4 regions of the Parendozoicomonas sp. 209JJ7-1 genome follow, and region 3 is predicted to be linked to each of the others. Evidence: predicted binding sites of a transcription regulator. Region 3 holds the regulator's gene; each other region holds the start of a gene.
The links. Region 3 encodes sigma-54, which starts transcription at its own class of promoters, with help from an activator protein. Its sites were predicted from a motif close to TGGCACNNNNNTTGCTNT; they were not measured.
Positions count from the first base shown of each region.

Region 1 (3,123 bases), on a different contig from region 3:
TTAATGGCACAGCGATTACAGCCGGGTACCATCGTCTCTGGTCACACAGGGCTTACAAAGCTCACTGGAGTCTCAGATTGTGGTTTGCTCTCTGGGGTGCCATGGCAGTTCAGAACAGCGTACTGCACTGGGCTTCCGGTCACCGCCGTCACCATGCCCATGTGGACGACTATGATAAAGACCCTTACTCCGCCAGCCGGGGTTTCTGGTTCTCTCATATTGGCTGGATGCTGCGCTCTTATGATAAAAAGTCAGGGGATTTCTCCGGTATCAAGGATCTGCAGAAAGACGCCATCGTGATGTGGCAGCACACGTATTATGTGCCTATTGTGCTGGCGATGAACTTTGGTGTGCCTCTGTTGCTGGGACTGTGGCACGGAGATGTGCTGGCCAGTCTGTTGCTGGTAGGTGTTCTGCGCCTGGTTATTTCCCATCACAGCACTTTCTTTATTAACTCCCTGGCCCATATCTGGGGGCGTCGTCCTTATACCGACAGAAATACTGCCCGGGATAATGACGTTCTGTCACTGTTTACCTGGGGTGAGGGTTACCATAACTACCACCATATTTTCCAAACAGATTACCGCAACGGTATTCGCTGGTGGCAGTATGACCCGACTAAATGGATTATCTGGACTGCTTCCAAACTTAAGCTGGCTTCCGGTCTGAAAAAGGTGAATGAATACAGAATCCAGAAAGCTCTTCTAACCATGGAATACAAGAGAGCTGAAGGAAGAATGGGCTGTGAAAAAACGCTGGCCCAGCTGGAAGAGCAATATGAAGCCATGCTGCACACCCTGAAAGAGTGGGCAGATCTGCGCCAGCAAAAGCTGGAAGCCAAGGCCGAAGACCTGAGAAAACAGTGGGAAGCTTCAGAAGCCCACACTCGCTACTGCGAACTGAAAAAAGCCCTTCAGGAACAACAGGCCCGCTGGTATCTGGCCCGTAATGGTCACTTGATCTGATTGTTCTTTGTTTAACAGGTGGCAGAGAATTCTGCCGCCTGACCCTTTACCCTCCAGTCCTCTCTCTTCTTCTCTCCTCAGCCTTCAGGCTGTTATAAAGTTGCAACATAAATGCAATACCATTTCATCCCGTTCGCTGTAGATGGGTGCCATATACAAACAGGCACCTGATTTGCAATGTCAGTTCCGACTTTGGTGATCCCGCAGTCAGACAGTGCTATGCATACCGAATGCATACATTATTTTGTACTTACGTACTTTTTAACTGTGCGCAGTCAGAAAGATAGATAGAACACCAGGAAAAATGCGAGAGTAATATAGTGATGAAATCATGGAAGCTTCTTACTGCCAGTATCCTTGGCCTGACAGTGCTGGCGGGTTCTGTCAGCGCTTCAACTCTGGAGACAGTTCAAAAACGTGGCAAGCTGCTGTGTGGTTCCAATGGTAAGACCCCTGGCTTTTCCGCTCCGGATTCTAAAGGCAAAATGGCCGGCTTTGATGTGGATTTCTGCCGTGCAATTTCGGCGGCAGTTTTCAATGACCCGGACAAGGTTGAGTACATTCCCCTGACCTCCAAGCAGCGCCTGACTGCTCTGCAGAGCGGTGAGGTTGACGTTCTCAGCCGTACCACCACCTGGACTATGAGCCGCGATGCAGGCATGGGCCTGAGCTTTGCCGCTACTACCATCTACGATGGCCAGGGCTTTATGGTACGCAAGGATCTGGGGGTGAAATCCGCTACTGAGCTGAACGGTGCTTCTGTTTGTACCCGTACCGGCAACACTTCTGAGTTGAACCTGGCTGATTACTTCAACAAGCACAACATGAGCTACAAGCCGGTTGTTTTTGAAGACCGCTCCGAAGAGCGTGCGGCTTTCTTCAGCGGTCGCTGCGATGTTCTGACAGCAGATCGTATTGCGATGGCCGGTATTCGTACCAACGCGCCGGGCAACCCTGATGATTATGTCATCCTGCCGGAAATTATCTCCAAAGAGCCTCTGTCTCTGGCCGTTCGCGCCAATGACCCCCAGTGGTTCTCCCTGGTTCGCTGGATCGCTTACGCACTTATCAACGCTGAAGAGATGGGGATTACTTCTGCCAATGTTGAGAAGATGAAGATGAGCAAAGATCCTGCCGTTCAGCGTCTGCTGGGTGCCAACGGAAACCTGGGCGAGAAGATTGGTCTGGATAACGGCTGGGCTTACCGTGCCATCAGTGCTGTGGGTAATTACGGCGAGATTTTCGAGCGTAATGTCGGCCCTGAAACTCCGCTGAAAATCGAGCGTGGCATGAACAGCCTGTGGAGCCTGGGCGGCATTCTGTACGCACCGCCCGTTCGCTAAAAAAATTCGTTAATAACTCACGCAGTTACGTGACGTTTTAATGAAAGAGACCGAAAGACTGGCTGCATTTGATTTTGAGTGAATGTGGCTGGCTTTTCGGGTTGTAGTCTCCCGGGCAGGTTGTTTAATGTACGACAATAGCAATTCAGCCGGCATCACCGGCCAAAGGGCGCTAAGCCCTCCCCGCACACATTTCTGGAATGATCCTAAAATCCGCTCACTGATTATTCAGGCTGTAGCTTTTCTGGTTATTGCCAGTACCGCTTATTATCTTGTTTCAAATCTGGTTACCAACCTGAATGCCCGGAATATTCCCATAGGGCTGGGCTTCCTTGCTCAGCAGGCCGGGTTTGATATTGGCGATACGATTATCGCTTACTCCTCCAAAGACAGTTTTGGCCGCGCATTTATTGTTGGCCTTGTGAATACCCTGAGAGTCAGTCTTGTAGCTATTGTTCTGGCGACAGTGATTGGCGTAATAATCGGTGTTGCCCGGTTATCTCCCAACTGGCTGGTAAAAAATTTAACCCGTATTTATGTTGAGTACATGCGTAATGTGCCGTTGATCCTGCAGTTGTTCTTCTGGTACGCATTATTTACCCATGCCCTGCCCGGTACCCGGCAGGCTTTAAGCCCTGTTCCCGGAATATTCTTCAGTAACCGTGGTTTATATATTCCGGTGCTGGAAGCGAATGCTGATTTTTATCTGTTATTGGCTGGACTGGTTGTTGGTATTGCCGCCGCATTGTTTTGGAGCAGGCGGGCCAAAGTGATTCAGCGGGACAGCGGACGACAGTTGCCTGTTTTATTGCCTG
Region 1 covers NZ_JBYVJU010000002.1:115,463-118,585, forward strand. Annotated here, with positions in the region: gene ACY2RQ_RS02510 (acyl-CoA desaturase) at 1-965, shown strand, start outside; gene ACY2RQ_RS02515 (amino acid ABC transporter substrate-binding protein) at 1,289-2,308, shown strand; gene ACY2RQ_RS02520 (amino acid ABC transporter permease) at 2,436-3,123, shown strand, end outside.
Region 1: a site for sigma-54 is predicted at 1,127-1,144, ahead of ACY2RQ_RS02515 (amino acid ABC transporter substrate-binding protein). Genes of this name have one in related genera too.

Region 2 (3,123 bases), on a different contig from region 3:
ACATACATAAGATGCTCCTTTATTACTTCCAGCTCTGCAAACGGCCCCGCAAACGCAACGCGGCCTGACTGTGGATCTGACTGACCCGGGATTCACTGACACCCAGCAGTTTGCCAATTTCTTTCAGGTTCAGTTCTTTTTCGTAGTACAGAGTTAATACCAACTGTTCCCTTTCCGGCAGGGATTTAATGGCCTCCAGAAGAGCAGTACGGAACTTCTCATCCTGCAAATCACCATCCGGAGTGCAACCATCACCCGACCGCTGCAGACGAGACTCTTCACTGTCGAACATATCCTCAAAGCTGAACAGACGGCAGCCCTTCAGGTCTTTCACCATATTAAAGTACTCATCCAGGGAAACCTGCAGTTCTGCGGCAACTTCCGCGTCCCGGGCATCCCGGCCAAGACGAGCTTCCACCACCTGAATGGCTTCGCTTACCCGGCGGGAATTGCGGTAAACAGAACGCGGCCCCCAGTCACCACGGCGAATTTCATCCAACATGGCACCACGAATACGAATACCGGCAAAGGTTTCAAAGCTGGCCCCCTTGGCGGCATCATATTTGCCAGCCGCCTCCAGCAGTCCCACCATGCCGGCCTGGACCAGGTCATCAACCTGAACGCTAGATGGCATTCTCGCGGACAGATGACGTGCAATACGTTTGACCAGAGACGCATGTTTGTTAACGATCTCAACCTGGAACAGATGTTTACGATGACGGTCATCACTGTCACTGGTGTTATGGACAAGAGCTTCCATGCTTACATGCCTCCGGCGTTAACGGTTTGCTCCAGAAAGAACTGCATACCTCCGAGGACTGGAGTGCTGATTTTGCGACGATCAAGGGTTTCCGCCAGCAGCTGCAATGAGCGTGCGGCGCGGGAATCGGGACGACTCTGGAAAATGGTTTGAAAACTGGCGCTGGATTTTCCGACATCCTGATCAAACGGTACCTGCCCGCAATGGCGGAGTACCAAATCAAGATCAAAACCCAACCTCTGCTGCAGGGTCTCCACCAGCGCATGACCTTCACGCTGGCGGCGGGTCATATTGGTCAGAATGCCAAACTGCTGGATGCCGCAATGGCGACGCAGAGCCCTGATATAATCAGCGGCGTCCGCCTGAGCCAGAGGATCAGGAGTCACCACAACCAGCACTTCTCCAGCGGCCTGCATCAACTGCAGGTCTGTTGGCGAAAGTCCGCCAGCTGTATCCACCAGCAGGTAGTCCATCTCTCCGACCAGCTGATCAACGGCATTGATCAAACCAGATATACGACCAACGCCCAATTCCGCCATATCGGGGTTTCCCCGGCTGCCGGGAATCACCTGGACTCCATTCGGGCCTTCTATTAATGTCTCGGAAACATCACACTCACCGGCCAGTACTTCTGTAATGGTTTTGTTCGGTTGAATGCCGGTCATAAGTTCCATATTGGCCAGACCGAAATCAGCGTCCAGGATCATGGCCCGGCGCCCGATGTTCGACAGGGCTTCAGCGAGATTCAGGCTAAGGAAACTTTTTCCAACCCCACCTTTACCACTGGCAAGGGCAATAACTCTTACAGGATTTACGTCCATAGTCCTTTACGGTCCGTTCAGTTGCTGTTGAAATGCATACCATCCATGGTGTGCCCCAATACTACTGCAACTAATGCAGTGACCGTGCCAGAAACGCAAAGCAAATCCGCATTTTTTCTAACTCATTGTTTATAAAGATTTTTATGAAAACAAAACAGCACTCAAAGCCATCACCTTATGGTTATGGCTCCAGAATAAGCGTTTATATTTTGGCGTGTCAGAGAGGTGCCGCCAGAATCTTGCCGTAATAACTCCCCTCTATGAACAGAAAAAGCTTCCGCAATTTGCGGATAGAAGTCTTATCAGAAAAAAACGACAATTTTCCGCCAATCACAAATCCTATTTTATGGTTTTATAGATAAACAATTTGAAATGAAATTAACGCCTTTTACGTACTCCACTGCTATTGCTTTGAGTAAAACTCAGGGAAAACATTTCCCGCTCAGTTGTTAAATTTTTCCCATTCCTATCCAGGCTCACAACTGGGGACTGAGTTTTTCGGCTTACAGACTGAACAACCTTTGGCTTATTGGCAATAACACCCCAGGCATCATTATCAAACCAATCTTTTTGTGATGAACGGCAGCTGACCAGATTAATCAGCTGTCCGTTCACATAACCAAGCGCCGTTTCTGACAGCTCTTTTTTATAATCCCGGCGTCCACGCCATGCGGAATATACCCCACCTAACGCAGCTCCTCCAGCCAGCTGATACAATAGCGGTAAGGCACCACTCGAAGGCAGTACAGCGGATATAACCATACCCTCCAGCGAGCCCACAAGAGAACGCTCAATCACAGCATTTTTCTGGGGTCGCCGGACAAGTTTCAAATGATCTTTTTCATCAGAAACTTCTGTTGGAGGAAAAGAATTATGGAACTTTCCAATAGCATCCCATGCCCATCCAGCAATAATGCCTGCACGCTCACCTTTACCAGCCTTTAACTTTGGCGAAAAAATATTAATCATCTGGCATATCACACCATCCTCCCAACGGAAGAACACCGCCTGAATCACAGCAACAGGCACAACACCTTTCGTGTCAGCAGGATTCTTTACCTCTGAAGATGAACCTGGCACCACTTCACCTTCTGTTTCATCTTCAGATTTGGCTGACTTGTCATAAACGCTGAAAAACATTTGTACGTTTTTCTCATCAACAGTGTAATGGCCTTCATAGCTAGTGAAATAACTATCACTATGAAATATCAGTGTTTCAGGAAACTCATACAGAGCTTTTTTTAAAAAGTCCCCTTCCTCCCCATAAGCCCGTGATAAACCAGATGCTGCCGTCTCCCAGCTTTTTATAACCCCGGAGCCAAACAACATCTGCTCCAGTCCTTCATCATCACTGATATGCCCCTCAGTGCTAAAGGAATTCTGTAAGAATAATTTTTTCAGTGACCGCAGGAAGCCAGTTGTCCAGGCAGGATTATCAGCCGAAATAGAATTAACCACTTTGGATACATCCACATCAGGATGATCATAATCCTTTATCAGATATGATCCGCCCCATTGCTCTTCGGTATGCTTTAAATTAAT
Region 2 covers NZ_JBYVJU010000009.1:40,633-43,755, reverse strand. Annotated here, with positions in the region: gene ACY2RQ_RS10525 (rhodanese-like domain-containing protein) at 1-8, opposite strand, end outside; gene ACY2RQ_RS10520 (RNA polymerase sigma factor FliA) at 23-760, opposite strand; gene ACY2RQ_RS10515 (P-loop NTPase) at 763-1,581, opposite strand; gene ACY2RQ_RS10510 (hypothetical protein) at 1,960-3,123, opposite strand, start outside.
Region 2: a site for sigma-54 is predicted at 1,654-1,671, ahead of ACY2RQ_RS10515 (P-loop NTPase). Genes of this name have one in related genera too.

Region 3 (3,123 bases):
AGCAGGTGATAGAGTGTTTCCCCGCTATCGGCTTCCCGCAGGGCTTCACAAAGGGCGGAGTTGCTGAACTGTTCGGCGATCTGGCGCAGGAACTGCAGATGCTGTTCCGTTTCGTTCTCAGGAACAACCAGGGCAAAAATCAGGTCAACGGGTCTGCGATCAACGGCATCGAAGTCGATAGGTTCAGCCAGCCGGATAAATACAGCCTGGGGCTTTTCGCAATTCGCTACACGACAGTGTGGCAGTGCGAATCCATTACCAAGACCTGTGCTCCCGAGTTTTTCCCGGGTGATCAGCTGGTGAAACAGCTCCTTGGCGTCAAGGCCAGGCTGCCTTTCACTGATCAGGTTGGCGATAAACTCCAGGGTGCGCTTTTTGCTGGCCCCCTGCACGCCGCAAAGGGCATGCCCGGGGTAAAGAAGATTACGTAGGCTCATTAGATTAGGGAACAGGGATCAGTGAGACGCCCCCTGCAGGCGATCTATGTTTTTTTCCTTGTGCTTCAATAGCTGTCGATCAAGTTTGTCCGTCAGCAGGTCTATGGCTGCGTACATATCATCGTGCTCAGAGGAGGCAGCCATATCCGCGTTACGTACGTGAAGTGTTGCTTCTGCGAGTTGTCGTTGTTTTTCCACGCTCAGAGTGACCTGAACACTGGTGATTCCGTCAAAGTGACTGGCTAATTTGGACAGCTTTTTGGATACATAGTCGTGCAGAGCTTCGGTAACGTCGAACTGATGACCACTGATCTTTACTTGCATGCGTTACTCTCCTGGTGTCAGGTTGAGCAGCCCCGGCAATTCCATACCGGGCCGACATTTTCATTTTATCACCAGACCTCTGCTCCGTCTCGACTTTTGCCTGTAAGGTGCAGAAATCCGGGCTTTCCTTGAGCTGGGACAGCTCAAATCACACACTTATACCAGCCGTTTGCGCTCGTTGGAGGGCGGGATATTCATGGCTTCCCGGTACTTGGCGATTGTCCGCCGGGCCACCTTGATGCCCTGTTCCCCCAGAATATCAGCAATCTTGCTGTCGCTCAGGGGCTTTTTGGGAGTTTCCTGGGCTACCAGCTTTTTGATTATGGCCCGAATCGCCGTAGACGAGCACTCTCCTCCGGATGTGGTGCTGACGTGGCTTGAGAAGAAATACTTCAACTCAAAGATACCCCGTGGAGTGTGCATGAATTTCTGGGTGGTTACTCGCGAAATGGTCGACTCATGCATTTCTACAGCTTCAGCAATATCATGGAGAACCAGGGGCTTCATGGCCTCTTCCCCATAATCAAGGAAGCCCCGCTGATATTCCACAATACGAGTTGCCACTTTCAATAGAGTATCATTACGGCTCTGCAGGCTTTTAATAAACCAGCGGGCTTCCTGCAGATGATTTTTTAGATAAGTGTTGTCTGAGCTGGAGTCGGCTTTGCGAATCAAGGAAGCATAACTGTCATTAATACGCAGTCGCGGTGATGCATCAGAGTTCAGTTCCACCATCCAGTGCCCCTTGTGCTTTCGAACCAGCACATCTGGAATTACATACTCTGCTTCAGAAGATTGCAGTTCCGCGCCGGGATGGGGGGTTAGACTTTGAATGACTTGAAGTGCGTCCCGTAGCTGGTTTTCTTTCAAGCGTGTGCGGCGCATCAGGGTGGTGTAATCCCGGGTGCCCAGCAAATCAATATAACGATCAAGAATCCGGTGGGCGTTAACCACGTCATCTGTTGCTTCCGGCAGCTGGCAGAGCTGCAGGATCAGGCATTCACGAAGATCACGACAGGCGACGCCCACAGGGTCAAACTGCTGGATTTTGTGAAGCACCATTTCTACTTCATCCATTTCGACCTCCAGTTCCGGGTCAAGGCCGCTGAGGATGTCTTCAAGGGATGTTGTCAGATAACCATTGTCGTTAATGCCGTCAATGATAGACATGCTGATTATACGGTCGGTGTCTGACATTGGGGTCAGGTTCATCTGCCATTCAAGATGGTTCTGCAGAGTTTCACTGGTGCTGGTACGGGCGGCGACATCATCACCGGAATATTCGCTGGCAGAGGACGTTGATGAAGGGGGTTGGTAAACATCATCCCAGCCGCTGTCGACGGGCAGGTCGGAAGGGATGGAGTCTGCCCAGTCTTCCTGGGTCTCTTTGGATTCGTCGGGCTTTTCGGCTCTGGCTGTTTCGTTGAAATCGGTCAGGCCGGCGTCCGTAATAGCGTCTTTGGAGGCGTCGTCTTCGCTGGATTGCTGTTCATCCTGTTCCAGCATGGGGTTGCTTTCCAGGGCCTGCTGAATTTCCTGCTGGAGATCCAGAGTCGACAACTGAAGCAAGCGTATGGCCTGTTGCAGCTGGGGTGTCATGGTCAGCTGCTGACCAATTTTCAGTTCCAGAGATGGCTTCATAGGATAGTTATCCAGCTTCTACAACTCTGTCCAAGCAATTCTTCTTACCTCCCTGCTTTGCGGTCAGCGATCAGGGTTAAGCCTGATCCCGCGTTAACGCTATCTTACTCGCAGCGGATGGGAATTTGAAAGCTGTATGTCACCCGCTGCATCAGTACGGCCCGGTTATTCAGATCCTGAAGTGTTCGCCCAGGTAAACATCTCGCACTTTCTGGTTGGCCATAACCGTATCGCTGTCACCGGAAGCGATGATATGACCTTCGCTGACAATATAGGCATGTTCGCAAATGTCCAGAGTTTCCCGCACATTATGATCAGTAATCAGTACACCGATGCCGCGATTCTTCAGATGAGTGACAATTTCCTTGATATCTGTGACCGAGATTGGGTCTACCCCGGCAAAAGGTTCGTCAAGGAGAATAAAGGACGGTTCAGTCGCCAGCGCCCGGGCGATTTCAACCCGGCGGCGCTCACCGCCGGACAGGCTCATGCCGAGGCTGTCGCGAATATGCTGGATGTTAAACTCATTCAGCAGCTGCTCAAGTTTCTCCTGGCGCTTTTTTCTGCTCAGTCCTTTCCGGGTTTCAAGAATGGCCAGAATATTTTCGGCGACGGTAAGCTTCCGAAAGATAGAGGCTTCCTGGGGCAGGTAACCAATACCTGCCCGGGCCCGACCATGCATGGGCAGGGCGGTGATATCCTGATTATCGATCAGTATGCC
Region 3 covers NZ_JBYVJU010000003.1:153,985-157,107, forward strand. Annotated here, with positions in the region: gene ptsN (PTS IIA-like nitrogen regulatory protein PtsN) at 1-437, opposite strand, end outside; gene hpf (ribosome hibernation-promoting factor, HPF/YfiA family) at 456-761, opposite strand; gene ACY2RQ_RS04215 (RNA polymerase factor sigma-54) at 918-2,402, opposite strand; gene lptB (LPS export ABC transporter ATP-binding protein) at 2,572-3,123, opposite strand, start outside.

Region 4 (3,123 bases), on a different contig from region 3:
ATTGCTCTCAGATCTGGGCTGGTACCCGACAACAGGCTATGGTCGGTATGACAAGGCAACCATGAATGCCCGAACCTTCCTCGGTAATTACTTTATAGGCCAGTTGTCACAGGAGTAACTGTGATGAAAGAGTTATTTCAACATTAAGCGTTTTCCCAGCCGGTGCAGGTTACCGACATCAACACCCAGCTGTTTCGCTGTTTTTGCCCAGTTATTATTGTTTCTCTTTAAAAAGCTGAGGATGATTTTTTTCTGAAAATCATCTGTTGCTTCCCGCAGGCTGGTAATATTTGCAGGAATAAAATTACCGTCGCGTTGTTTTCTAACAGAAGGAATAGCTGTTCGTTCATTCTGCAGGGAAAGGTGCTCCGGCAGAATCATTACGTACTCATCAACGGCTTCTACCCGGGCAAGAATCGCCGCTCTGTGAATGCAATGTTCAAGCTCCCGCACATTGCCCGGCCAGTTATATTCCAGCAGTCGTTTATGGCAGGAGGCGCTCAGACTCAGGTGCTGAAGCCCGAGTTGGGCGCGACATTTCTCAATAAAAAAACCTGTCAGCAGCAGTGCGTCTTCTCCCCTGTCCCGAAGGGGAGGTACATGTACCGGGAAAGCACTGAGACGATGGAAAAGATCGGCCCTAAATCGCCCCTCCTCAACCTCTGTTTCCAGATTCCTGTTGGTAGCGGCAATAATGCGGGTGTTGACCTTTAAACTTCTGTCGTCGCCTATGCGTTGCAGGTCGCCGTACTGCAGCACTCTCAGCAGTTTGGATTGCAGGGCTAAAGTTAGTTCACCCACTTCATCGAGGAACAGGGTGCCGCCGTCCGCAAGTTCAAACTTACCTTTGCGATGACTGATGGCACCGGTAAACGCTCCTTTGACATGGCCAAACAGTTCGCTCTCGGCAACTGTTTCCGGCAGGGCAGCGCAGTTGAGGTAAACCATAGAGTGCTCGGCTCGGACGGATTTTGAATGAATCTCGTTGGCAACCAGCTCCTTGCCTGTGCCTGTTTCCCCGAGAATCAGTGCGGTCATATCGGTACTGGCCACAACATCAACCTCCTTTCGCAGGGTCTGCATGGCAAGGGACTGGCCAATCATTTCAATTTTGACGCTGCCCTTTTGAGGCTCCTGCTGAATACCTCCGGGTATGGCAAAGCGCGCTGTCTGGTTCTCCAGCTGCTCCATTAACAGAGCATTGTTCAGGGACGCCGAAGCTATGGCGCTGACTGTTCTCAACTCATCATCGCTGAAACCGTCAAACTGATCCGGAGAAAAGCCATCAATAGTCAGGGCTCCGATTAAGCGTTCATTGGCGACCAGAGGCAGGCCAACACAGGCATGAACCTTCAGCTCTCCTTTGAGGGATGGAATCAATCCGTCGTAAGGGTCGGGTAAATCGCTATCTGCGGGAAAGCGAACTATATCACCGGCTCGGGCAATGGCTTCCAGTCTGGGGTGTTTTTCAAGGGCAAAGTGTCGTCCAAGGACATCCGCCGCCAGGCCGTCGGTGGAGAGGGGAACAAACTTCTGTTCCTGAAATACAAGCAGCGCTGAGGCTTCACAGTGAAACAGATCTCTGACAATAGCCAGCATACGACTGAAACGGTCTTGTGAAGAAATGCCGGTGGTCATTTCCAGGGCGAGTTTGGTGAGGTCTATGGAGTGGTCTTTGTTCATACAGCGAACGTCGTTTGAATGATTGTTAAAAGCATTGTTAAAAACATTGTTAAAAGGACAGTGACTGTCATTATGACATTTTTATGAGGGTGTCATAATGACATTATTAACGTATAAAACCCTCTAAACTGAAGGGGTTAAGAGTTGGCATGGCACATGCTTTATAGAAAGTAAATTAAACTTTCAGGCTGGAGACATAGTCATGTCCATTCATATCAAAAGCAACATCCACTGGGTTGGTCAACGTGACTGGGAAATCCGTGACTTCCACGGTACTGAGTTCAAAACTACCAAGGGTACCAGCTACAACAGCTATCTGATCCGTGAAGAGAAGACTGTTCTTATTGATACTGTAGACAGCAAGTTCAGCCGTGAATTTATCCTGAACCTGGAGCAGGAAACTGACCTGAGCGAGATCGACTACATCGTCATTAACCACGCTGAGGAAGATCACGCGGGCGCTTTGTCTGAACTGATGTCCAGAATTCCCGGCACGCCTATCTACTGCACTGAGAACGCGATTGATTCCATTGTAGGTCATCACCATCATCCGGAATGGAACTTCAACACCGTAAAAACCGGTGACAGCCTGGATCTGGGCAATGGTAAACAGTTGGTATTTGTAGAAGCGCCCATGCTGCACTGGCCCGATAGCATGATGACTTATATGACTGGCGATTCGGTTCTGTTCAGCAACGACGCTTTTGGTCAGCACTACTGCGACGAACGCCTGTTCAATGATGAGATTGACCAGAACGAGTTGATGGAGCAGTGCCTTCGTTATTACTCTAATATTCTGACACCCTTCAGCGCTCTGGTGGTTGCCAAGATCAAAGAAGTACAGAGTTTTAACCTGCCGGTGGATATGGTCGCTACTTCCCACGGTTGTGTCTGGCGTGACAATCCCATCCAGATTATCGAAAAGTACATGGAGTGGGCCGGGGCTAATCATTCTGGCGGGGCCTTCCAGGAAGGTCGTATCACTATTTTCTACGACTCCATGTCCAACAATACCCGGATGATGGCGGACGCTATTGCCCAGGGTATTCACGAAGTGGATTCCCAGGTAGCGGTAAAGGTGTTTAATGTGTCCCGCCATGATAAGAATGAGATTCTGGCGAACGTTTTCTGCTCCAAGGCTGTGCTGGTGGGCTCTTCCACCATGAATAATGTAATGATGCCGAAGATCGCAGGCATGCTTGAAGAGATCACCGGCCTGCGTTTTCAGGGGAAAAAAGCAGGGGCATTTGGCAGTTATGGTTGGCATGGCGCAGCTGTGGACAGAATTCATAACCGTTTGCAGGAAGCCGGGTTCGATGTGGCCGATAACCTGAAAATCAAATGGAAACCGGATGCTGACGCTCTTGCACAGTGCCGTGCCCACGGACGTAAACTTGCGCTGCAATGGCAGGTACAGCAGAAGACACAAGCCGCCTGATA
Region 4 covers NZ_JBYVJU010000006.1:51,326-54,448, forward strand. Annotated here, with positions in the region: gene ACY2RQ_RS07550 (hypothetical protein) at 1-118, shown strand, start outside; gene norR (nitric oxide reductase transcriptional regulator NorR) at 133-1,683, opposite strand; gene norV (anaerobic nitric oxide reductase flavorubredoxin) at 1,886-3,121, shown strand.
Region 4: a site for sigma-54 is predicted at 1,829-1,846, ahead of norV (anaerobic nitric oxide reductase flavorubredoxin). Genes of this name have one in related genera too.